4 regions of the Desulfobacula toluolica Tol2 genome follow, and region 3 is predicted to be linked to each of the others. Evidence: riboswitches for the same ligand, from Rfam matches in the RefSeq annotation. Region 3 holds a riboswitch; each other region holds the start of a gene.

What was found. Region 3 has a riboswitch for cobalamin ahead of TOL2_RS22970 (hypothetical protein). Riboswitches for the same ligand answer to the same signal wherever they lie in the genome.
Region 1: linked by a shared signal. The riboswitch ahead of TOL2_RS21890 (TonB-dependent receptor) and the one ahead of TOL2_RS22970 (hypothetical protein) in region 3 are both predicted to bind cobalamin.
Region 2: linked by a shared signal. The riboswitch ahead of TOL2_RS18300 (TonB-dependent receptor plug domain-containing protein) and the one ahead of TOL2_RS22970 (hypothetical protein) in region 3 are both predicted to bind cobalamin.
Region 4: linked by a shared signal. The riboswitch ahead of TOL2_RS23445 (helix-turn-helix domain-containing protein) and the one ahead of TOL2_RS22970 (hypothetical protein) in region 3 are both predicted to bind cobalamin.

Annotation. Positions count from the first base shown of each region.
Region 1 covers NC_018645.1:4,854,928-4,860,538, forward strand. The annotation lists gene TOL2_RS21890 (TonB-dependent receptor) at 1-1,438, opposite strand, end outside; cobalamin riboswitch at 1,630-1,834, opposite strand; gene TOL2_RS21895 (GntR family transcriptional regulator) at 2,042-2,770, shown strand; gene trpB (tryptophan synthase subunit beta) at 2,925-4,151, shown strand; gene trpA (tryptophan synthase subunit alpha) at 4,144-4,905, shown strand; gene TOL2_RS21910 (hypothetical protein) at 5,042-5,611, opposite strand, start outside.
Region 2 covers NC_018645.1:4,012,662-4,018,272, reverse strand. The annotation lists gene TOL2_RS18300 (TonB-dependent receptor plug domain-containing protein) at 1-1,743, opposite strand, end outside; cobalamin riboswitch at 1,879-2,063, opposite strand; gene TOL2_RS18295 (sirohydrochlorin cobaltochelatase) at 2,388-3,179, opposite strand; gene TOL2_RS18290 (tetratricopeptide repeat protein) at 3,239-4,627, opposite strand; gene TOL2_RS18285 (energy transducer TonB) at 4,627-5,310, opposite strand; gene TOL2_RS18280 (ExbD/TolR family protein) at 5,315-5,611, opposite strand, start outside.
Region 3 covers NC_018645.1:5,135,371-5,140,981, forward strand. The annotation lists gene TOL2_RS22960 (ABC transporter permease) at 1-610, shown strand, start outside; gene ade (adenine deaminase) at 626-2,347, shown strand; cobalamin riboswitch at 2,500-2,692, shown strand; gene TOL2_RS22970 (hypothetical protein) at 2,827-3,102, shown strand; gene TOL2_RS22975 (FecCD family ABC transporter permease) at 3,117-4,160, shown strand; gene TOL2_RS22980 (ABC transporter ATP-binding protein) at 4,168-4,944, shown strand; gene TOL2_RS22985 (ABC transporter substrate-binding protein) at 4,877-5,611, shown strand, end outside.
Region 4 covers NC_018645.1:1,066,178-1,071,788, reverse strand. The annotation lists gene TOL2_RS05015 (ABC transporter substrate-binding protein) at 1-795, opposite strand, end outside; gene TOL2_RS05010 (TonB-dependent receptor plug domain-containing protein) at 874-2,892, opposite strand; cobalamin riboswitch at 3,221-3,397, shown strand; gene TOL2_RS23445 (helix-turn-helix domain-containing protein) at 3,513-4,493, shown strand; gene TOL2_RS04995 (TonB-dependent receptor) at 4,687-5,611, shown strand, end outside.

The sequences.
Region 1 (5,611 bases), 280 kb from region 3:
GCTCCAGGTTTTCAGGAGGGTTAAAAGTTCCGCCATCTTCAACCGCCCAGGCATAATACCGGGGCGTTGGAAACCAGTAATTTCTTCCTGCTGAAACATAGAGGTTTGCCTTGTCCGTGAAACGGTAGGACGGGGCTATAAAATAACTGAACATGGTTCGATCCTCATCTGCAATATTTGGCACCTTGTCTTGCAGTTTAACTTCGGTCCTGTCCAGTCGTCCTCCTGTTTTAAATCCCCATTTTTCTTGAAAAAGAAAGTCATTATCCCAGAAGATACCATAGGTTTTCTCCTGGAGATCAAAATTGTATGCATCCGTGTTTTTACCCGGATCAAACGGATATATCCGGCTTACATCATTATCAATGCTTTCATAATTCAATCCAATTGAGGGTGTATAGCTTATGGCACCAAACTTAAAATGATATCCACCCGAAATTGAGACCGTATAAGTATCTTGTTCAGAATCATTGTGATATACGCTTGAGGGTTTATCAAAAAGATAAGCAAGGCTCTTGTCTATTTCATCATAACCTGTCCAGGAAAGTGTGGAATCGATAAATTTTTTCTCATCTTTATGAGACAGTTCAAGGGCAATGATTGAATTTTGCTGCTCTTTTTCAGTATGCCAGATCAAATCTGAATCTGTTTCACTTTTCGGAAAATGGATGTCCCTGCGGTAATTTTCCAATTGCCATTGGTACTTTAAAAACCCATACGCCGTATCTATATCATAGTCCATATGATTAACCCATATGCCAATGCGGGTCTGATCAGACAAATTATACCCAAGCCTGGCAAGAACCGATAACCTGTTTTCTTCTTCCTGCTCATACCCATCAGTGTGATGGTTTCCAATATTTAACATGTAATCATACTGGTTTTGCCTGCCATGGAGGGATGCGGTTTCATCATGGGTATCCCATGAACCGTATGAGGCAGAGACATCACCATGAATGCCTTCTTGCTTTGCTTTTTTGGTAATAATATTGATGACCCCACGAGCCGCACCAGGCCCGTATGCAATCCCGGCGGAGCGCAGCACTTCAATGCGCTCAATTTGTGCTACGGGAATAAAGTCAAATTCACTATACCTGGAATCCCCGATTTTTTGCGGGATACCGTCAATCAGGATAACAGGCCCCCCTGCCATTGCGCTTTTGTTGCCGCGAATCACAACTGTACCGCGCTTTGCACTACTGTCAACAACACCTGGAATTTTACCCAGGGCTTCGATAACATTTTTCGCCCCCATTTCTTCCAATTCCGTTCCAGTGATAATGGAAAGACTGGCAGGCGTATTAATTGCATTTATTTTATTGGTGGAGGTGACAACCAATTCATCCATTTTATGAACAGGTTCTTTTATTTCCAGGGCCATTACATAAGCAGGCAGAAAAACAGCTAAAAAGATCAAACCAACAAGACAGCGTTTCATTTAAATTCCTTTCACAATTATAATTAAACAATCCATAATTGATTCGGAATTTTCCTGATCGTCAGGCAAAAGTGTTTTTGATATGCTTGAAACAGGGCAAACAAAAATCCCGAATCACTCCAAATGTTTGATCCGGGAAGTCCCTTTTTTTATCCTCAAAATCATTTAATCCACTTCTGTCCATAAAGCAGATTATCAATCAGGTTTCGGCAGGTCTTCTGACTTCCTTTCTTTTTTGCCAGCCTTCCCATTTTGTTCAAACAAAACAGTGACATTTTCCAGCCAAAAAAGTTCCCCTTTATTTTAAAAGAGGCGGGGTTACAGCGGCGGGCCCGTCCCTGAATTTCACAGGAGTTCCCTATTAAGCATTAAAGCACCAAAACACAGGTATTCCTATTGACAGACAGTAAAAAAGTCAAGGTAAATTTATTTTAACTAATTCATATTACCTCACACCTTCATCAAGCGTTTCAAAATAAAAATGATTTTGAAAAAACAACATTTTTGAATGCTTAAAATCAAATACTTGTTAAAATGTCTTGACAACTTTACAGATATTTTTTATCTTTTGCTATTCTTCCAATAATTATTACGGGGTTAATAATGCTCAATCACAAGTCACCTCTTCCCTTATACCATCAGCTGGCAGATATCCTGACAGAACAGATCCGATGCGGAACATACATGCCCGGAGATCTTATCCCGTCTGAAAACGGGATGGCAAAGCAGTACGGCATTGGCCGTCCAACAGTGCGCCAGGCCATGGATACACTTGTCAAAAAAGGCCTTGTGGAACGCAAAAGAGGGGCTGGAACTTTTGTGAAGCAACCCGGCAACCAGGTGGACCTGTTTTGTCTTGCAGGCACGTCCCAGGCGTTTGAAACAAAAGGGATCAAGACTGAATCAAAACTTCTGGCTCCTCTGGCTGCCGTGAATGTTACTGATGATAAAACCAATCCTTTTGAAGGAAAACCCGCTTTTTTTTTATCGCGCCTAACCTGTGTTAAGGCAGATCCTGTATTATTGGAGGATATCTATCTTCATCCAGTATTGTTCAGGGGCCTGGAAACTGTGGATCTTGAAAACAGATCCCTTTCCGGGGTGGTGTCGGATCAGTATTATCTGAAGCCGGAAACAGGCAGGCAAACCTTTAAAATATCTTTTCTGCCTGAAAACAAGTCAACAGCACTTAACCTGAATCCTTCCGATCCTGTTCTTGAAGTGGAACGGACTTTGAATTTCCCGGAAGCACCCGGAGCTATATTTTCACGTTTGTACTGCAGAACGGATAAATTTGCATTTTCCCAGACCATGAGCCTTAAGATGACATAAACAATCAAAAAACCGGATCATATCCGGCCATTGAAACCAATGGTTTACATATAACGGCCATGGCAGATCACTCTGCCACAATAAACAATGAAAAATATTTAATTTCAGCAGGTTAAATGTTCTTTCGTATAAACCATGAGCAGGAGCAAATAACATGAAAAACAGGGGATATTACGGTAACCATGGCGGGGCATTTTTGCCTGAGATTCTGGTTGCCACGTTTGATGAACTGGAAATTGAGTTTGAAAAAATAAAAAAAGATCCGTCTTTTTGGAAAGAGTATGAAACCTTGATGGGATCTTACTCCTGCCGTCCCACCCCTTTGACCTTTGCTGACAACCTTACCCGGGAATTTGGCGGTGCAAAAATATATATCAAGCGAGAAGACCTCAATCACACAGGCGCCCACAAAGCCAACAATGTAATGGGTCAGGGGCTGCTGGTCAAACGCATGGGAAAAAAACGGGTGATTGCGGAAACAGGGGCAGGACAGCACGGGGTGGCAACTGCCACAATGGCGGCAAAGTTCGGATTTGACTGCACCATCTACATGGGGGAAGTGGATGTGTTGCGCCAGCGTCCCAATGTGTTCTGGATGGAGCAGTTAGGTGCCACCGTGGTTCCGGTAAAAGACGGCACAAGAATTTTAAAGGATGCCATCAACGAAGCGTTCCGGGACTGGGTAACAAACATGGACACCACCCATTATGTCCTGGGAACCGCCTGCGGGCCACACCCTTTCCCGGAAATGGTCTCTTATTTTCAATCCATTATTGGCAAGGAGGCAAGACAGCAGATTCTGGATGTGGAAGGCAAACTTCCCAAACGGGTATATGCATGCGTGGGCGGCGGGTCCAATGCCATGGGGATTTTTTCAGGATTTTTAAATGATCCTGTGGAGCTTGTGGGGGTTGAGGCAGGAGGCAAGGGTTTAAATTCAGGCATGCACGCCTCCCGGCTGAGTTCGGCAGATGGAAGCCATGGTATTGCCCAGGGGTATAAGACCTATTTTCTTCAGGATGATGACGGCCAGATGAAAGAGACCCACTCTATTTCAGCCGGGCTGGATTATGTGGGGGTGTCTCCGATTTTATCCCACATGCATGACCAGGGAACGGCAAGGTTTGAAAGCGCAACAGATACTGAGGTTGTGGCTGCGCTGAAACTGACCATGCAAAAAGAAGGAATTATCCCGGCCCTGGAATCTGCCCATGCTTTTGCCAGGGCATTTAAGGAAGCGCCTTCCCTTTCAAAAGACGATGTGATCATCATCAATCAGTCCGGCAGGGGTGACAAGGACATTTTTACAGTGGCAGAGGCTGTTAATGATCCCAAATGGAAAGAATTTATTATTGAAAAGGCCAAAGAATACAATGCTTGAATCCTATATAAAAGACCGACTCAAAAACCGTGATATTTTGTTGATGACCCATATTGTCATGGGGTATCCCTCCTTTGAAGACTGTTTTGAAATCGTAAGGCAGATGGTTGATGCCGGAGTGGATTTAATGGAATTGCAATTGCCGTTTTCAGAACCCATGGCAGACGGTCCTGTGATTTTAAAAGCCAACCAGGCAGCTCTGGAAAAAGGGTCAACCGTTCAAAAATGCTTTGAATTTGCCCGGGCCGTATCAAAGGAATTTTCCATCCCGTTTTTGTTCATGAGTTATGCCAACATTCTTTTTAAATACGGAATGGAAAAATTTTCAGACAAAATGGTTCAAATAAATCTAAAAGGTGCCATTGTGCCGGATCTGCCGCCTGAAGAGGGCAAAGAGTATATCTGTGCCATGCAAAAAAATAATCTGGACCCCATTTATATTTTTTCCCCGGAAACAAGCGATGAGAGACTGGCATATTTAGCCTCCCATGCCTCAGGCTTTGTCTATTGCCTTGCCAGGAAAGGGGTTACCGGAAAAGACACTGCTTTTTCAGATGATCTTGCCGTTTATCTGTCAAGGTGTCGAAAGGCCACTGACCTTCCTTTGGCCGTGGGATTCGGCGTAAAAGAAAAAGCTGATGTGGACTATTTAAAAGGCAAGGCAGATATTGCCGTGATCGGCTCCCAGACTATCAGGATCGTGGAAGAAAAAGGTGCTGCTGCAGCCGGGGAGTTTATCCGCAGCCTTTTGTAACATGTGATCTGTTAATGCCTTACTCCTCAATTTTTTGTTAAAAAAAACAAGAAAATTAGGAGAGGCATCTGAATTGCGGGTTTCCCGCCTTAGCTGTACCTGTTCATCACATTTTATCACATTGCATCACGTTGTGTTATCCGGCAAGCCAGCCGCCTTTTTGACGCTGATTTAATTTTTTCAGTTCAATGGCGGCTCGTTCATGGCTGATACGTTCATTGATCAGGTCTTTGTATATCCGGTCGGCGATTTTACGCCGCTTGACAGCATCACCTGCATCCAGAACAGCCTCAACCATTCCGGTTATTTTAGAGGCGATGCTGTTTTCAGATCCGGCAACAGTCAGATTATTTTTAATGGCAGTGACGGCAGTGTCAAGGTTTGACCGGATCAGGGCGATCCCTGCCTGATATTTTTCCGTCTGAGCAATCCCTTTGCCTGCTGTCTGATCTAAAATATTGATCAGATAATCCCGGCATAACATGCCATAATCCTGGAAAGACGTGAGCATATTCAACCCTTGCTCAAAGACTTCTGGTTCCCGGTCATTCAATAAATTTTGCCCCGCCAGATAACACTGCTCCCAGGCCTGCCACCGGTAAACAAAATCCAGGCCAGGGCCTTTGATGTTCTGCAGTCCCATGACCCTGTTCAACAGTCCTGGAGGAGTATGGCTGCAAATGGTATTGATGATCTGTTCGCCTGT
Region 2 (5,611 bases), 1.1 Mb from region 3:
ATTCAGGCCTGCGGAGAAGCCGATATCGGAATTAGCAACCTTTAAACCATAGGATGCCGTCCAATTGGGGGTATACTGAAGATCTTTCTTGGTAGCGTCATCCGCATATTCGGTAAGATAGGTAAATGAACCGTAGGGCGCCAGTGTATATGACCAGTCAAGCAGGGCTCCAATATCCAATTGCAGACTGCCTTCAATGCCTGAAATGGTGGCACCTTCAACATTTTCATAACGGGTAAGGTCTTCAGCCGGGATATAAGAATAATCAATCTTATTTTTAAAATCCGTGTAGAAATAGGTCATACCACAAGAAAAGGCTGCTCTTGAAAAATCCATGCCTATTTCATATGTTTTGCTTTCCTCCGGTTTAAGATCCGGATTTCCAGACCAGATGCCAAACCCCCAGGCGCTGTAATCATTAAACATGTAAAGCTGGTCTGCGGTTGGCATTCTGAATGCTTCGGCAAAATTGGCCCGTACACTTAACCCTGGTGCCAGTTTGTAGACTGCTCCTAAATTGCTGGACCAGTTGGTTTCATCAGTCTTTTGACCATCATCACTTTCGATTTCATATTTATCATAACGGCCCCCTGCCGATAGAATCAATTTGTTGTCCATCAGTTTGATTTTTGCCATGAGGAATGCCGCCGGGTTGTCATAAGTGTTTTCTTCACCGGCCATGGTATAGGTATTGCTGATGGCATAATTAGTCCAGTCAGCACCGGCTGTGATATGGGCGAAATCCCACTTAGCCGTCAGCTGTGCCTGCGCACCCTGTTGATCTGTATCTCTAAAGTAGGAATTATTGCTGCCATAATTTTCCGGATCAAAGGTTTCGTACTCATCTTTTCCATTAAAATAGCGCAGGTTCCATATCAAAAATCCATCAGCTGTTTGCCCATCATAAACCAAATCAAAGGTTTTGATGGCATGGTCCACATAATTGTCCAAATCATTATTGCTCAGATAGTCAGGATTTCCGATGCCATCACCTTCATACCCGGTATAGCTGAATCCAATCCGGTTTTCAGGCGCAAACGTCCAGCCGGTATTGAAACTAACTCTCTTTTTTGAATCAAATCCCGTGTTGTAATATTTGTCGCCATTGGCAGTGTCGTAATCATCCTGAGATGATTTTGAGGCATCAAATGAAAAGTCAAAAGCCTTGAACTGGCCGGAAGCTCCGGCTGAAGCCTGCTGATAGTCCCAGCTGCCTAAAGTTCCTTCCGCATAGAATGAAGGTTTGCCGGCCCCTTGTTTGGTAATAATATTGACAACCCCGCCCATGGCAGAAGCACCATACTGGACAGACCCAGGTCCACGGATGATTTCAATCCTCTCCACATTACCCAGCATTATTTTTGCCAGATTTCCGGTTCCGGCCCGTCGTCCGTTGATCAGAATAAGAACATGACTGGCCAGATCATTACCATGGGTTTCAGTCCTGAAACCACGGATTTCCACTGAAACAAGTGAATTGGGATATTCCCGGATCATAAACCCTTTTTTGGATAGCAAATCACCCAGATCCTGGGCAAAAGACTGCTGGATCTCTTCTTCTGTCACAATTGTAATATTGGTGGTGACATCCTCTTTTTTTTCTTCCACTCTTCCCGCAGTTACCACCATCGTGTCTAATATCGACGTCTTTTTTTCCGACTGTTCTATTTCTTCACTCCAGGCAGGCAGTGACCACATAAACAATAACACTGCAAACAACTTAACAAATCTATGCTTAAACATGAAAAAACCTCCTATAAACAAGTAAAATTGCCTGTCCGGAAAAACAAAAATCCCCGGACTGAATAATTATTCATTCCAGGGATTTCCCTTTTTTATCCTTAGATATTTGACAAGGGTCACTTCGTCCTCAAAGTTTATACCCTCTATGTTCAGGCAGGTCTTCTGACTAACGGATCAATCTTGCGCCACACCTTCCCAACCATTTGGTCAGTGGTATACTGCAGCGTTCGTCCCCGATTACAGCGGTGGGCCCGTCCACGATTTCAACGTGGTTCCCTATTGTGCTAAATGCTTTAAGCACCTGAACGGGAAAAAATATTAACTAATAACTTTGAAATGTCAAGTTAAAAACAAATTGTGTTTATTGGCCTCAATTTTTCACGCACGTTTTTAGCCTGATATTATTAACTTTCTATCAGAGAGAGCTTAATAAATTTTTAAACCTTGCCTGTCAGTTGCCTGTGTGACGGATTTCTGATGCTGAATCAATTTGTTGTTTTCATCAAAAAACATGATCAAAGAGAAACAAGCCCCATATCAGGTAAAAAATAAGAAGTCCTTGTTTAAGTGTATGTTTCATTTTATTCAAATATCGAGTGTTATAGTTCTTTGTTCAGAATTTTTTGGGTAAAACACATTCGGTATTACAATGGTATAACATCCAATGCATCTGATATATGGTCGCAAAATATTTTTGTAATGCCATCAATATAACCGATGCCGTGATCAACCACTGAGACCTGGATGTCGTTTCGTTCAAAGGTTTTCTGCCAGGAGTCTTCTTCGCAGGTAAGATCTTCCTTGAAGTGGACGCCTGCCACCAGCATTAAGGGGATGAGGCAGACTTTTTTATACCCGGCAGATTTTATTCTTTGAAGGGTATCGTCCATATCTGGAAAATATTCCACCACACCTATGAATATACGGTTGCCATAGTGTCGGCGAAGCACGGCTTCCATGGCAGGGTAGGCAGTCCATGCAGGGTGGTCCGTACCGTGGCCCACAAGGATGACGGCCTCATCTTTATCTTTTGGGAACATAGGCTCAAGGGCAAGAGCTGCTTTTTCATAGTCATTGTAAGAGGTCAGCAGGGGCAGGCCAATGGAGGAGCGGATATTTGCATGGCTTCTTTCCGTGACTAAGCGGTCGAATTCATGACCGCAGATCATGTGCAGTGATTGCATGACAACCCATTGGTGGCCCTGCTCGGCAAAAATTTGGGCCATTTCAATGGGATCTTTTAAATCAAGCTGTTTTTTGCGTTTCATGGTGCATTTTACCATTCTCGAGGAATAGGCCCAGTGAATTTTATGTTCCGGAAATGTGGCCTCAAACACCTGGCCCATTTTTTCATAGGTTGAAAATGCCCGTGCAGTGGTGCCGAATGCAGTTAAAATAATGGGAACATCTTTATTTGTATTTTTTTTACTGGTCATTGCTGTAATATCCTTTTTTTGTTTTTTGAAACTGCCGCCTGATGAACAAAATTATGATTTCACATTACCTGACAGTTCTGTTTTGTTTGCATTGCCTTTATCAAGGCAATGGCTTTTTGGGCGGACTTTTGCTGTTTTTTATACTTGGATGCTTTTAAAAAAGCCTTCTGCGACCGGGTAAGCTGGTGATCATTCATGGCGCAATACCCAAGCATTAGCCATACCTGGCCCGGGGTATCGTTTTTTGAGGCCGTCTTTTGTTCAAGCATTTTTTTTGCCAGCGTTTCATATGCGTCTGCTGCCTTTGCATATTCTTTTTTGTTATACAGGATTTGGGCTTTTATCCTGAGCAGTTTAATGTCCTGACAAGCGGACAGTCCTTTATCAATCCATTCCAGGGCTTTGTCCTGATCATAGGCCATGGTAAAGGCCCGGCTTATTTTTGCAATATTTTTTTGATCCTGTTTCTCTTTTAATGCAGCCGTGTAAAAAGATGCAGCCTTGGCTGGCACATCCAGGGAAAGATACAGGTCTGCCGCCAGCAAAAGCTCTTTACGGGTCATGGGGGTCAAGTAGCCGTAAATGACCAGGGCGGATAATCCCTGCTTGAACTGGTTGTTTCCCAGATGGATATGGCTCAGCGCCTTCCACCATTTTGGTTCCAGGGTATCCGTCCGGGTCAGAAAATCAGCATATTCCAGGGCCTTTTTGTTCATATTCAATGACATATACTGGTGCAGCAGAATCTCCTGCCATTTTTTTTGTTTTTCTTTTTTTGAGTTTGAAGCCAGTTGTTCAAGCCAGGGCAGGGCATCCCGGTAACGTTCAAGGGCGAAAAGGATATGGACAAGGGTTTCTTTCCAGGCAAGGGTCACTTTGTCAGGGTGAAGTTTTATCAACCGGTTAAATACGGTCAATGCCGTTGCAGGGTCGTTTGCATGAAAATTACAGACTGCAGCATAATACAGGTGAACCGGTTTTTGAGTTTCAGATGTCTGGTATCCTTTTTCAAAAGCTTTGGCTGCCTGGGCAAAAAGGCCGGCTTCATACCTGGTCTTTGCAAGATTCAGCCAGGCTGCACAAAAGGTTGGATTCTGCAGAACCGCCTTCTGAAAGTTTGTCATGGCGTTGCGGGAAAATATTTTGTTTTGTTTTCCTTCAGTTTCTTGTGCCAGTGTCAGGTAATAGTTGCCCAAAAGGAAATAGATATAATAATGGGCATATCCTTTTTTTTGAATTTGTTGTTTATCAAGCCCGGCCTGCTTTGCCGTGAACTTTTCCAGCACGTCAACGGCTTTTGGGATTTCGCCGTTTTGAAACAGCAGTTGGGCTTTGTTGACACAAATACCAGCTGCCAGGGGAAGGTGTTCTTCTTCTGCCATGGAAAGTGACGGTATCACCAGAAAAACCAGGAGAATTAAAATATGTTTCAACCTTATCTGTTTCATTATTGCTCCAGTTTGAATCGGATAGTGGTTTGAGCCAGTGTGGCAACAGGAATGCCTTCCACGGTTCCTGGCTTGAATTTCCAATGGGAAACACAGTTTATCACACTTTGGTTAAATATGTTTTCAGGCTGGGCATCAATGATGCTGATCTGTTCCACGGTTCCGTTTTTTGTCACAAGAAACTGGACCGTTACAGCTCCTTCAATCCCACGCCGGGTGGCCCTGATCGGATAGATGGGTGGAATTTTTACAAGGGGGGTAATGGGGGAATCCAGTTCACCCATGGTGTAGTGGGTTTTCAGCATCGGGCCATTCATGGAAAAGTGTTCAAGACTTGGCATCACAAGATCCATTGGCGCTGCCGGAAGTTTCGGGTTTAATTCAAAGTCAAGTCGTGGCTTCAGGTTCATGGGCCTTTGTTTGAGGGGTGTGGTATGGGATCGGGCTATTTTTTTCAAGGTATCGGGTTTTTTTATTTTTTCCGGTTCTTTTTTCCGGGGCGGGGTTGTGGGTTTTTTAACCCTGATGACCCGTATCTGTCTGATGTCATCCAGTGCATCAGGCTTGTCGGGAACCATCTGGATCAGGCCGGGCATCAAGCCGAAGAGAGTTATATTGAGAAGGATGGAACCTACCAGGGCCAATGTCCATCCCCAAAAAGATCTGAAAGAGGTGACAAACATACTTCTATGCTCCAGTATCCAGGTTTGCGGCAATGGATATGTTTTGGGCACCGGCCAGCTTGCAGGCATCCATCACATTGATCACAAGACCTGTCAGACTTTGTTTGTCCGCCACAATAACAACACTGCCTTCCGGGTTTTCTGCCAGGGCCCGTTCCACATTGGCCCGGACCGCACGGATATCCACCTGGCGCCGGTCAATATGGATGGTGTTGTGCTGTGTAACGCCAATTAGGATGGTGGATTTTGCTTTACTGACCGCTGTTGAGGCTGTGGGCCTTGCTATGTCAACTCCGGTCTC
Region 3 (5,611 bases):
ACCGGTTTTAAACACGGTTTATCTGCTGATCATGATAGCAATTGCCTGTCAGTCAATTTTAAAGTCCAGCAACCTGAAACTCAGAAAATTTTTTATCCCTGTATTTTTTGCCCTGCTGTTCCCGTTTACCATTATGCTGTTTTTTTTTAATGCGGCAGTGGTGAGAATTGATAATCTGTTTGAAGCAAAATATATGATTCCCATTGGGGGCATGCTGCTTGGCAATTGCCTGAGAAGTATCATTATCGTGTTGAATAATTTTTACTCCGGAATAAGGAGGGATGAAAAAGTTTATCTTTATTCTTTGTCTTTATTGTGCAGCCGCATTCAGGCATTAAAACCCTATTTCAGACAAAGTTTTTTAGCCGCCGTTACACCGACCATGGCGACCATGGCAACCATAGGCCTTGTCTCGTTGCCGGGCATGATGACCGGGCAGATCCTTGGCGGCTCCATTCCCATTGTGGCCATCAAATACCAGATTGCCATTATGTTTTCCATTTTCTACACAGGATATTTTTGTGTCATATTGTCTGTTTTGTTTTCTTTAAAGGTTGGTTTTAATGCCCTTGATGTGTTGAATCAGGATATTTTTGTTTCCAAAGTTTAAAGGGGAGGGGGGAGGATGAAAAATTTTTTGCACAATCTGGCTGTGGCAAGGGGTGAGGTGCCTGCGGACTTACTGATAAAAAATGTACGGGTTATCAATGTTATTTCCGGTGAGATTCATACCGGGAATGTTGCTGTATGTGACGGTCGCTTTATCGGGTTTGGCGAGTATGATGCAAAAAAAATCATTGATGCACAGGGTCTTTACATGTCACCCGGTTTTATTGACGGGCATATGCATTTTGAAAGCACCATGCTGACACTTCCTGAATTTTCACGGGCCGTGCTGCAGCGGGGAACCACTGCCGTAATCATAGATCCTCATGAAATTGCCAATGTGCTGGGGCTGGAAGGAATTCGGTATGTCCTGGACAGTATCAAACAGGTTCCTTTGGATGTGTTTGTCATGCTGCCGTCATGCGTACCGGCCACACCGCTTGAAACTTCAGGTGACAATATCGGTCACAAGGACTTGTGTGCCATGATACACAAGCAAGGGGTGGCCGGAATCGGTGAAATGATGAATTATCCTGCGGTCATTAATGGTGATGAAGAAGTCCATCAACGCATTGCCGCAGCCAAATGGAAAAAAATAGACGGGCATGCTCCGGGTATCAGCGCAAAAGATTTGAATGCGTATATATTTTCCAGAATTGACAGCGACCATGAATCAACATCTGCTAAAGAAGCCAAGGAAAAACTTCAAAAGGGCATGCACATTTTAATCCGGGAAGGTACTTCGGAAAGAAACCTGGAAGATTTGATCGGCATTGTAACAAAAGAAAATTCATGGCACTTTTCCTTTGCCACGGATGATAAACATCCTGATGACCTGCTGGAAGAAGGGCATATTGATCATTCACTGAGAAAATCTATCTCTTTGGGAATGGCTCCCATAACCGCTTATCAGGTTGCCACCATCAACACTGCAAATCACTATGGGCTAAAGAATATAGGGGCAATAAAACCCCGCTTTTGGGCGGATTTTGTTTTGCTCTCTGATTATAAACAGGTGAAAATCGAGGCTGTATATAAAAAAGGTGTGCCTGTTCTGAAAAATCAGTCATTGATTTGCCGCCCTCTTCATAAAATCCCCAAGTTAAGGGGGACAATGAATCCTGGCGAACTGAGCCGGGCAGATTTCAAAATTCCTGCGGCAGGCAGCAAGATCCTTGTCATTGATATCCTGCAAGGTCAGATTGTAACGGATAAATTTATTGCCACTGCCAGGATTAAAAACAATTATATTGAATCCGATATCAGCCGTGATATTCTCAAAATCGTTGTCATAGAAAGACACAATGCTACGGGCCGTATAGGAAAAGCCTTTGTCAGGGGGCTTGGACTCAAGCGAGGGGCAATCGGGTCAACGGTTGCTCATGACGCCCATAATATTGTGATAGCCGGAACCAATGATGTGGATATGTTTGCAGCTTTTCAAAGGATAAAAAAAATGCAGGGAGGACTGGTTGTTGTTGATAATAATCAGGTGGTCGCTGATTTGCCTTTACCTGTTGCAGGTTTGCTGTCCAATAATAGTTTTGAGAAAACAGCTGCTGATTTGAAAATTTTAAAACAAAAGGTGAAAATATTGGGAAGTGACCACCCGTCATTGTTTATGATTTTATCATTTTTATGTCTGTCACCGGTTCCAAAGCTGAAAATAACCGACTTAGGACTTGTTGATGTTGAAAAATTTGCCGTCACGTCTTTGTTTGCAGATGATTGCATCAAATAGGCATGATAACGTCATTTGAACCATCATACAAACCCGCCGTTGTTTTTTTATTTTAACCTTGACGGAAAAAAAGAACCCTGGAGTTTTTATATGTATTTGAAAAAATTGATAAAGATATGAAGTTTTTCTTGACACCGTTGTAGAATCCATCTATTTTATCAAAGGTTTCAGGTGCTGCTTAGGTGCAGTCAAAAGGAAATCCTGTGAAAATCAGGAGCGGACCCGCCGCTGTAATCGGGGATGAACGTCACTATTGCCACTGTTCAATAAGTTGGAGTTAACGGGAAGGGGTGACGACTCAATTGATCCGGAAGTCAGAAAGCCTGCCTGAAAACCTTTGGTCGTGTTGCTTGCGAGGACTTGGGCAGATCAAGAAAATGAGGATAAAAACGGTTCCCATATCAGACAGTTTCTGATATGGGTTTTTTTGTTATGCCCAGTTTCGTGTTATTAGTATTGATAATAACAGAGGAAGTGTTATGAAAAAATTTGAATTTATTGTACTGATTCTCTTTCTGGGCCTGATTCTATGCTCAACCCTCCAAGCCAAATCTACTATTGTTGCAAATTTTATCACAGTCTCGCCGGAAGCAGCTCAATCCGCCCATCTGTTTCATATGGAACAATTTGAACATTACCGGAACGACCTTAACCAAGTAGAACAAAACTTTAGTGCCGAATTTAATAATCAATTCGCAAATCTTTTTGTGTCTTGTATAAAAGATGCTGCAAAAGCTTCAGGTGCAGGCCTGTAGATTATGGCAAAAATTTGAGTATACCGGTTGCCATATCAAAGGGGAGAATAGGATATCTGGTGGTCCTTTTCTCCCTTTTTCTTATTTTAATGACCCTTGTTTCGCTTTCCATGGGATATATCAGGATTCCAATAGTTGATATTATCAGCATTCTTTATGGAAAATTGACCGGTCATCAAATCATGGGAAATGCCAGTGAAACCTATCTGGCTGTTCTGTTTGATGTGCGGCTTCCAAGAATACTGACCTGTACCGCTGTCGGGGCGGCACTTGCCGTATCCGGGAGTTTGTTTCAGGGCATATTGCTAAATCCCCTGGCCGATCCCTATACCCTTGGCGTATCAGCTGGTGCAGCATTTGGTGCAAGTATTGCCATATTATTAAACTTAAGTGCAGCCTTTGTTTCCGTTCCGGCTTTTGCCTTTACAGGTGCTTGTGTTACTTTGTTTGTGGTCATCTTTTTATCTTATTCATCAAAAAACCCCATGGCCGGGCTATCCTCCAACAATTTGATTTTATCCGGAATTATTGTCGCTGCAATACTTTCTGCCGGTATCAGTTTTTTAAAATTTATTGCCAATGAACAGGTCTCGGTCATTATTTTCTGGCTTATGGGAAGTTTTGCTTCCAAAACCTGGTTTGATTTTGTTGTTGTTGTGATTTTTCTGTTGATTGGTCTGTTTGTTTCAATATTTTTTGCCCGTGATCTGAACCTGGTCGCACTTGGGGCCAAATCCGCCACAAGCCTTGGTGTTGATTTGAAAAAAACGACTTTAATCTTGTTGATAACCGGTTCAATGCTGGCGGCCATCTGTGTTTCTGTTTCAGGTATTATAGGGTTTGTGGGTTTGCTGGTTCCGCATACGGTCAGGTTTATCACAGGGCCTGACAACCGGAAACTTATTCCCTTATCCATGCTGGCAGGGGCCTTTTTATTGTTGCTGGCCGATACAATTACCCGGGCAGTCCTTCCCCATGAAATACCCATTGGCGTTTTGACAGCCCTGACAGGCGGTCCTGTTTTTTGCTGGATTTTTAAAAAGAACAGGTTTAAATAGGCGACGTATGAAGTTAACACTAAACGACCTGTGCTTTGCCTATGACCGTGACCGGATCATCAAAAACATAAGCTGTTCTTTTGTGTCGGGAAGTTTTTATTCTATTCTCGGCCCTAACGGCAGTGGAAAGACCACTCTTCTGGATTTGATATCAGGTTTTTTAAAACCTGATACCGGATATATTGATATTGATCAGGCACCTGTTTTGTCTCTTTCAAAAAAAGATATTTCAAAAAAGATTGCCCTTGTTTCCCAGGACCATACAATAAATTTTCCATTCAGTGTAAAAGACGTGGTAATGATGGGGCGACATCCTTATATACCAAGATTTTCACATCCTTCTTACAATGATGTGGAACAAGTGGAGGCAATGATGCAGGTTTGTGGCATCCATCATTTGCATGACAGGAAAATCAATGAATTGTCAGGAGGGGAAAGACAGAGGTGTGTGTTTGCCCGTGCCCTGTGCCAGGATACACCGATTCTTTTGTTGGATGAAGCGTTTTCCAATATGGACATAAACCATACCCTGCACATGCTGCAACTGGTCAAACAGTCTGTAAAAGAAAAAAACAAAATTGTGATCAGTGTATTCCACGATTTGAACCTGGCCTCAACCTGGTCTGATTCGTTGCTGATGCTCAAAAATGGTAAGATAAGCGCATTTGGAAATTCCCAGGATGTACTGACACAAGAGACCATTAAAGAGGTCTTTGATGTGGCATCCATTGTTGAATTCAATGCTCATGTTCAAGCAAAGCAGGTGTATTATCCGTCGATTTAAAACCATAACAGGAATTTTGCTTTTTATTGTCCTGGTCTTATCTGCTCAAGTGCGGGCTGTAACCCTGACAGATAAAAAAGGCCGCAGGATTGTTTTTTCAAGCCCGTTTACCAGAATTGTCAGTCTTTATGGCGCTCATACGGAAAATCTGTATCATTTGAACCTGGAAAACCAGATTGTGGGGGTTTGCATTAATGACACGTTTCCTCCACAGGTTGATAAAAAAATAAAGTTTTCATATCATGATGATCCTGAAAAGTTTTTAGCGTATATGCCTGATCTTGTTCTGATACGGCCCATGATTGACAATGGCTATCCAAAATTGATCCGGCGGCTTGAAAAATCCGGTATTACCGTGGTGTCACTTCAGCCTTCAGGCATAAAGGAGATGTATGACTATTGGTTGACATTGGGGCTGTTGACGGGGAAAAAGCTGCAGGCGGAACAGATGGTGCAAACGTTTAAGGAAAAAACAGCAAATATCCAGGCATTGACCCGGGGAATTCATCCCAGAAAAAGGGTCTATTTCCAGGCCATTCACACACGGATGAAAACATTCACACAAGGAGCCATGCCCATTTTTGCCCTTGAAACCGCCGGCGGAATCAATGTAGCTTCTGATGCAAAAGCATCCAGAAACACCAATATTGCCGTTTATGGAAAAGAA
Region 4 (5,611 bases), 1.1 Mb from region 3:
CACCAGAATATCCGGGTCCCATTCCAGAACCTGTTCCATGGAGACTTCGGCCAGGCCGGAATGCAGCCCGGTTCTTTTGCCGATGGTAGTGACGGTTTCAGCGGCATTTTCACACCCGGAAAGCTTGATGCGTTCCTGCATAAAGGTATCTCCGCCCAGGGTCACAAGATGGCTGGGGCTGAACCCCTGAAAAACATTTTTCCTCTTTTGGACCGGAATATCACGGGTTCTCTGTTCTATCAGATGCATGACCCGTTCTAAAAACGCAACATATTTTTCAGCCCGGTCCGGGGCTTGGAAAATGGTTCCGTAAAACCGGATTTCCCTTTTAATATCCTCCATGCCCTCGCCCATGCCGTCTTCAAGAAAGGCAACCGGTATACGGGTTTTATCAAGCACGATTTGACCGTCAATATCTCCTGCAATGGCGATATCCGGGTTTGAATTGATCAATTCCTCTATATTGATATTGCCCGAAGTGGTCCTGGGACCGGGCAATGCTTTGATGGCCGGATACATTTCTTGGACAAGTTTTGACATTTTAAGGGTGTTGGTCACGGCGCACAAATGATCCTGTACCCCCAGTATAAAAGCCACCTGGCCTGTGGGACCACCCAGCAGTGCAATGCGCCTAATGGGATCTGCAACTTGAAATGCGCGGCCTTTCATGTCGGTGACAATGCGGGTGCGATCATGATTTTCGCGGGCTCTGGTTTCAGGATGATAATATATTCTGTAAAATAAAAAAACAAAACATGCTGAAAACAGAAGCAGAAAAATTCTTTTTTTTGTCATGATATATTTTAAAAACGCAAAAACCGACAGGTTCCCCGGATGCCCCGGAGAACCTGGGTATAGGCTAATGCCGGATAATTAAAATTCTCCTTTAAATCCAATGAAAAAACTTCTTCCCTGGCGGGGGTATCCCACTTCCATCTCATAATTTTCATCAAAAAGATTTTTAACGCCGATTTCAAACACAAAAGATTGATCAAGCCTTACCATGGTTTTAAAATTTACAACCCAGAATCCGTCAAGTTCAACCTCATCGTAATTAGCATCCTCATCGTATCTTTTTGAATTGTATTCAGCACTCCCGAAAACGGAAAACCGATCATTGAATCTGTACAAATCACTCAGGTAAAGTTTATGCTCGGATATACCCTCGAGATGATCGTTATCTGCACCGTCAGACTCATTTTTTGCATCCAGATATGTATAATGCAGTTGAAAATCATTATCGGCAATCATATAAGAGGTGAAGGTGAATTCAAGGCCTTTGAAACTTGATTCATCAATATTCTGGTATTGCTCGATATCATCCCCGGAAACAGGATCAGTACCGACAATCTCGTCTTGAATTAAATCTTCAACTTTGGAATAAAAAAAGGTCAGCCCTATACGATTATTTTTGGGAAGGGGTTTTTCAAAACCCAGTTCATAATTGGTTGCCACTTCCTCTGCCAGGTCGGGATTGGCTATTCTGTCATTGTCCAGTCCATCTGTATAAAGTTCCTGGAGGGTGGGCCATCTTGATTTTTTCCCCAGGGAAAAATGCATGTCAAGATCTTCAAGAACCGTCAGCAACACACCTGCCTGGGGATTGAAGGCTGATTTGGATTCCCTGACAAACCCGTTGTTCACACCGTCATTGGCTTTCTGGGGATTCTGGATGTCATAACTGCTTCCCAGAACAAAGGCAAGATTATCCGTAAGTTTAATATCATCTTCAATACCAAAGGAAACCATTTCCTGTTCATAGTTTTCCCATGGATCGCCTATGTCATCTTGTTCCTCATGAACGTCTTTTTTATAATGAAAAGAACAGCTTAAAGTGTTTTTAGGTATGTAGTCAACTCTGGCCACCAAAGAGCCTCCATAGCTGTGGTCGTCATAGGTGGAGTGCCAGCGGGCATTTGAATAGGTGTTGTCGCTATAGTCTTCCAGCGCATTATAATAGGTGTCGTAAAACACTCTTGTTTTAACGGATAATTGATCCGTCAACTCCGTGTTCCCGATAAAATAAATGGTTTCCTTGTCCCAGTCCGTAAACCGCCAGTATTTTACCCTTCTTGCCGATGTATCGGGATCTGCAGTGGGAGGAAGCCCTTTTTCCTTTTCAATGGTGTTGAATCCAATTGCATATTCATGGCCTTGTGCCGGGGTCCACCCTAATTTTGCAGCCACATTCCAGTCATCAAGATCCGAGTTCTCCCTTGTGTCTCCGTCTTCATACTGGTTTGCATCAAAATCATCCGACACATCCCATCCATTGGAATTTGTGAACCCTCCTCCCAGGGTAAAATAAAATTTATCCTGGCTTGATCCAATATTAAAATTTCCTTTTACATCACTGTTGTCAGTAACTTCAACCCCGTAGGAACCTTCTAATTTTTCCTGCGGTTTTTGGCTCACAATATTAATGACCCCGCCCATGGTATTAAACCCGTAGAGAACGGAACTGACCCCTTTGCTCAAATCAATCCTTGAAATATTATCCGTTGTAAGGTTACCTGCGTCCACATATCCGTCATTGGGAATGTATAAGGGGATACCGTCATAAAAAATAGGGACATACCGAGAACCAAATCCCCTGACATTAATAGAGCTTTCCGCTTTTCTCCCTCCGTTGGACAAGGTGACACCGGGCAAACCGGAAAGAGCTTGTGATATATTTTGTGAATTGGTCAGTTCAATTTGTTCCAAATCAACTGTTTCCACTGTACTTACCCTTGTAATGGTTTCAGCCTGTCCACTGACAACGACCTCACCAAGATCAAAAACATTTTTGTCCGCCCCAGCCGTATCCTCTGCCCATGCGCAATAAGGACTGAAGCATATTAACAATATTAACAAAACATAAAAATCCCCGAGCCTGCTCAAATTTTTCATTTTTTCTCCTTTAGGTTGATTTTTTTTACTCATGGATTCATTTTCTATCCATCCCATCTCTTTGACTGCACCAGCACCCAACAGGCTATCTGATATTGCAATCAATCCGTTTTTTTAAACGGTTTATTTTCCCTTAAAACAAACAAGTTACTTCATAATTACATTGTAGCCTCTTGTCAATGATATACTGTAATTATTCATCATCTTGCAGCAAAAAATAACCATTGGGTTGCAATTAAGAACTAAAAACAACATATAAACACTCATAAAAACCACACAAGTTGCCACACTGAAAATATGCTTGACTTTTCATTGCTTATTCTGTAGCACAAAGTAAATTTTATCTGGTGCCATCGGCTTAATAGGGAATTTCGTGTAATTCGGAAACGGGCCCGCCGCTGTAATCGGTGACAAATGCTGCAATATGCCACTGTTGATATAATGGGAAGGCGCGGCATGAGGATGATCCGCAAGTCAGAATACCTGCCTGGTAAAACATAGGAAAACCGTGTACGGCAATGCCGGTTTCCATTGGATCTATTGGATAAAAAAGGGATATCCCCGGATCGTAAACTATTTACGGTTCGGGGATTTTTTATTTTGGGCAAAGAAATGAAAAAATGGAAAAAAAATTAAAACGTCACACGTTGGATTCTTTTCCGGTAGAAAAAGGCAATTTTGAGACCTGCTGGAAACTACCCCACAAAATAGGCAAAGGAACCATAAAAGAGTTCAGGTTAAAAAGTGGTATCCAGGTATATGTCTGTAATTACAACAAATCCGACAGACTCAAAGCCAAACACTATGGAGACACCCCCAAATTCGGTTTCAGATTTTGTCTTTCAGGCACTACAAAATTAACTCTGCATTGTTTAAAACAAAGCCTGACCATAACCCATGGAGAAAGCGGATTTTTTTATTTCCCGAACCGGGATGGATTTTATGAAGATATGCCCGGGACTCCGATATATATGGTTGTAATATTGATATCTCCCTCTTATTGGGACACATTGATGGAAGATGAACTGCACGACATCCCCATAAAATTTAAAGCCCCTTTAACAGATAACAAGAACAGCGGCGATCCTTTTAATTGTACGGAAATCATCACCCCTTCCATGCACATGATACTGCAACAAATCATCCACTGCCCTTATGAAGGAGCAAGCCATCGCTTTTTTATCGAAGCCAAAGCAATGGAACTTATTGCTTGCAAACTAAACCAGATAAAACCTGCCTCCCACAAGCAAAAACCGACTCCACGCTTAAAAGCCAATGATATCGACAAAATACATTATGCAGGGCAATTATTGTCCAATAACCTTCAAACCCCTCCAAATATAATTGAACTGGCCAAGACCGTCGGTGTCTCCCGCACCAAGTTTTATAATGATTTCAATCAATTCTACGGCACTTCCCCTATAGAATACCTTCGTTTCAAACGCGCTGAAAAAGCCAGAACCCTTGTTAAAGACGAAAGCTTAAGTATGACTCAAATAGCTTATTCCCTTGGTTACTCAAGTTCCAGCCATTTTGCAAAGGCCTTCAGGGATTATTTTGGCATACCCCCCAGCCGATATCGTCAAAATGAACGATGGTGATAAAAAAATGAACGCAAGTGATAGCCATAAATATTTTTTTTATGCATATAGATATCTGCAAGATTGCTTTGAACCTGTTCGGTCCTGTGGCTTATGAACAAAAGTTCCATTGTGATCCATATTGACGGCATGCCCATGACACTGTTGATAATTTTAACCTGAACCCTAATCATACAATATCAAGGAGCAAGGAGTGACTATTCAAACAAAAAAATACCATACAATTTTTGTTCTCTTTTTCAGTGTTGTACTGCTGATCTTTCTCAATAAAGCAAATGCAAATGAAAGCAAAACACATGCTTTTGATGACATAACGGTTACAGCAAATAAACATGAACAAAAAATCCAGGAAATCCCGGCGGCGGTAAGTGTTTTTACTCAAACAGATATCAAAGATGCAAATATTAATAATTTATCCGACATTATGAATTTAGTACCCAACTTTAAAGCAAATGACAATGGCGGGTTTAGAGAAGTTAGCTTCAGAGGATTAAGCAGCAGCAAATACACATTTAAAAATCCCGTGGTCATATATATTGATGGTGTTCCCAACGATAAAGTGCCGTTTATGGATATAGATCTGAATAATGTGGAAAGAGTAGAAGTATTGAGAGGCGCCCAGGGCGTATTGTATGGGAAAAATGCCATTGGAGGAATTGTTAACATTATCACCAAGCAACCAGGCAATACTATGGAGGGAAAAATAAGCACTGAGATTGCTGAAGATCAAACATATGGGGTAAAAGCGTATATAAACGGCCCCATCATCAATAATAAATTATTTTTCAGCCTTTCGGAAAACTACAGGCAAACAGACGGATATATGACAAATGATCATCCTGATGAAGACACCTATGACGGCTTTCATAAAAGCAGCTTTAGAGCCAGGCTCAACTGGCTTCCAACAGATAAAATGGAAATGGATTTTAATACATCGTTTGCCAACCGTTCAGGCGGACACACACCGACAATTTACAAGACTGAAAATCAAGTCAGCTATCACTCATATAAAAACCCAGATGATGAATTAACAAAAGACATCTTTAATTCCAGTCTTGGCATAAATTACAGCCTGGAGAATGCAGAACTCAAATCAATTACCACATACAGTGATTCAA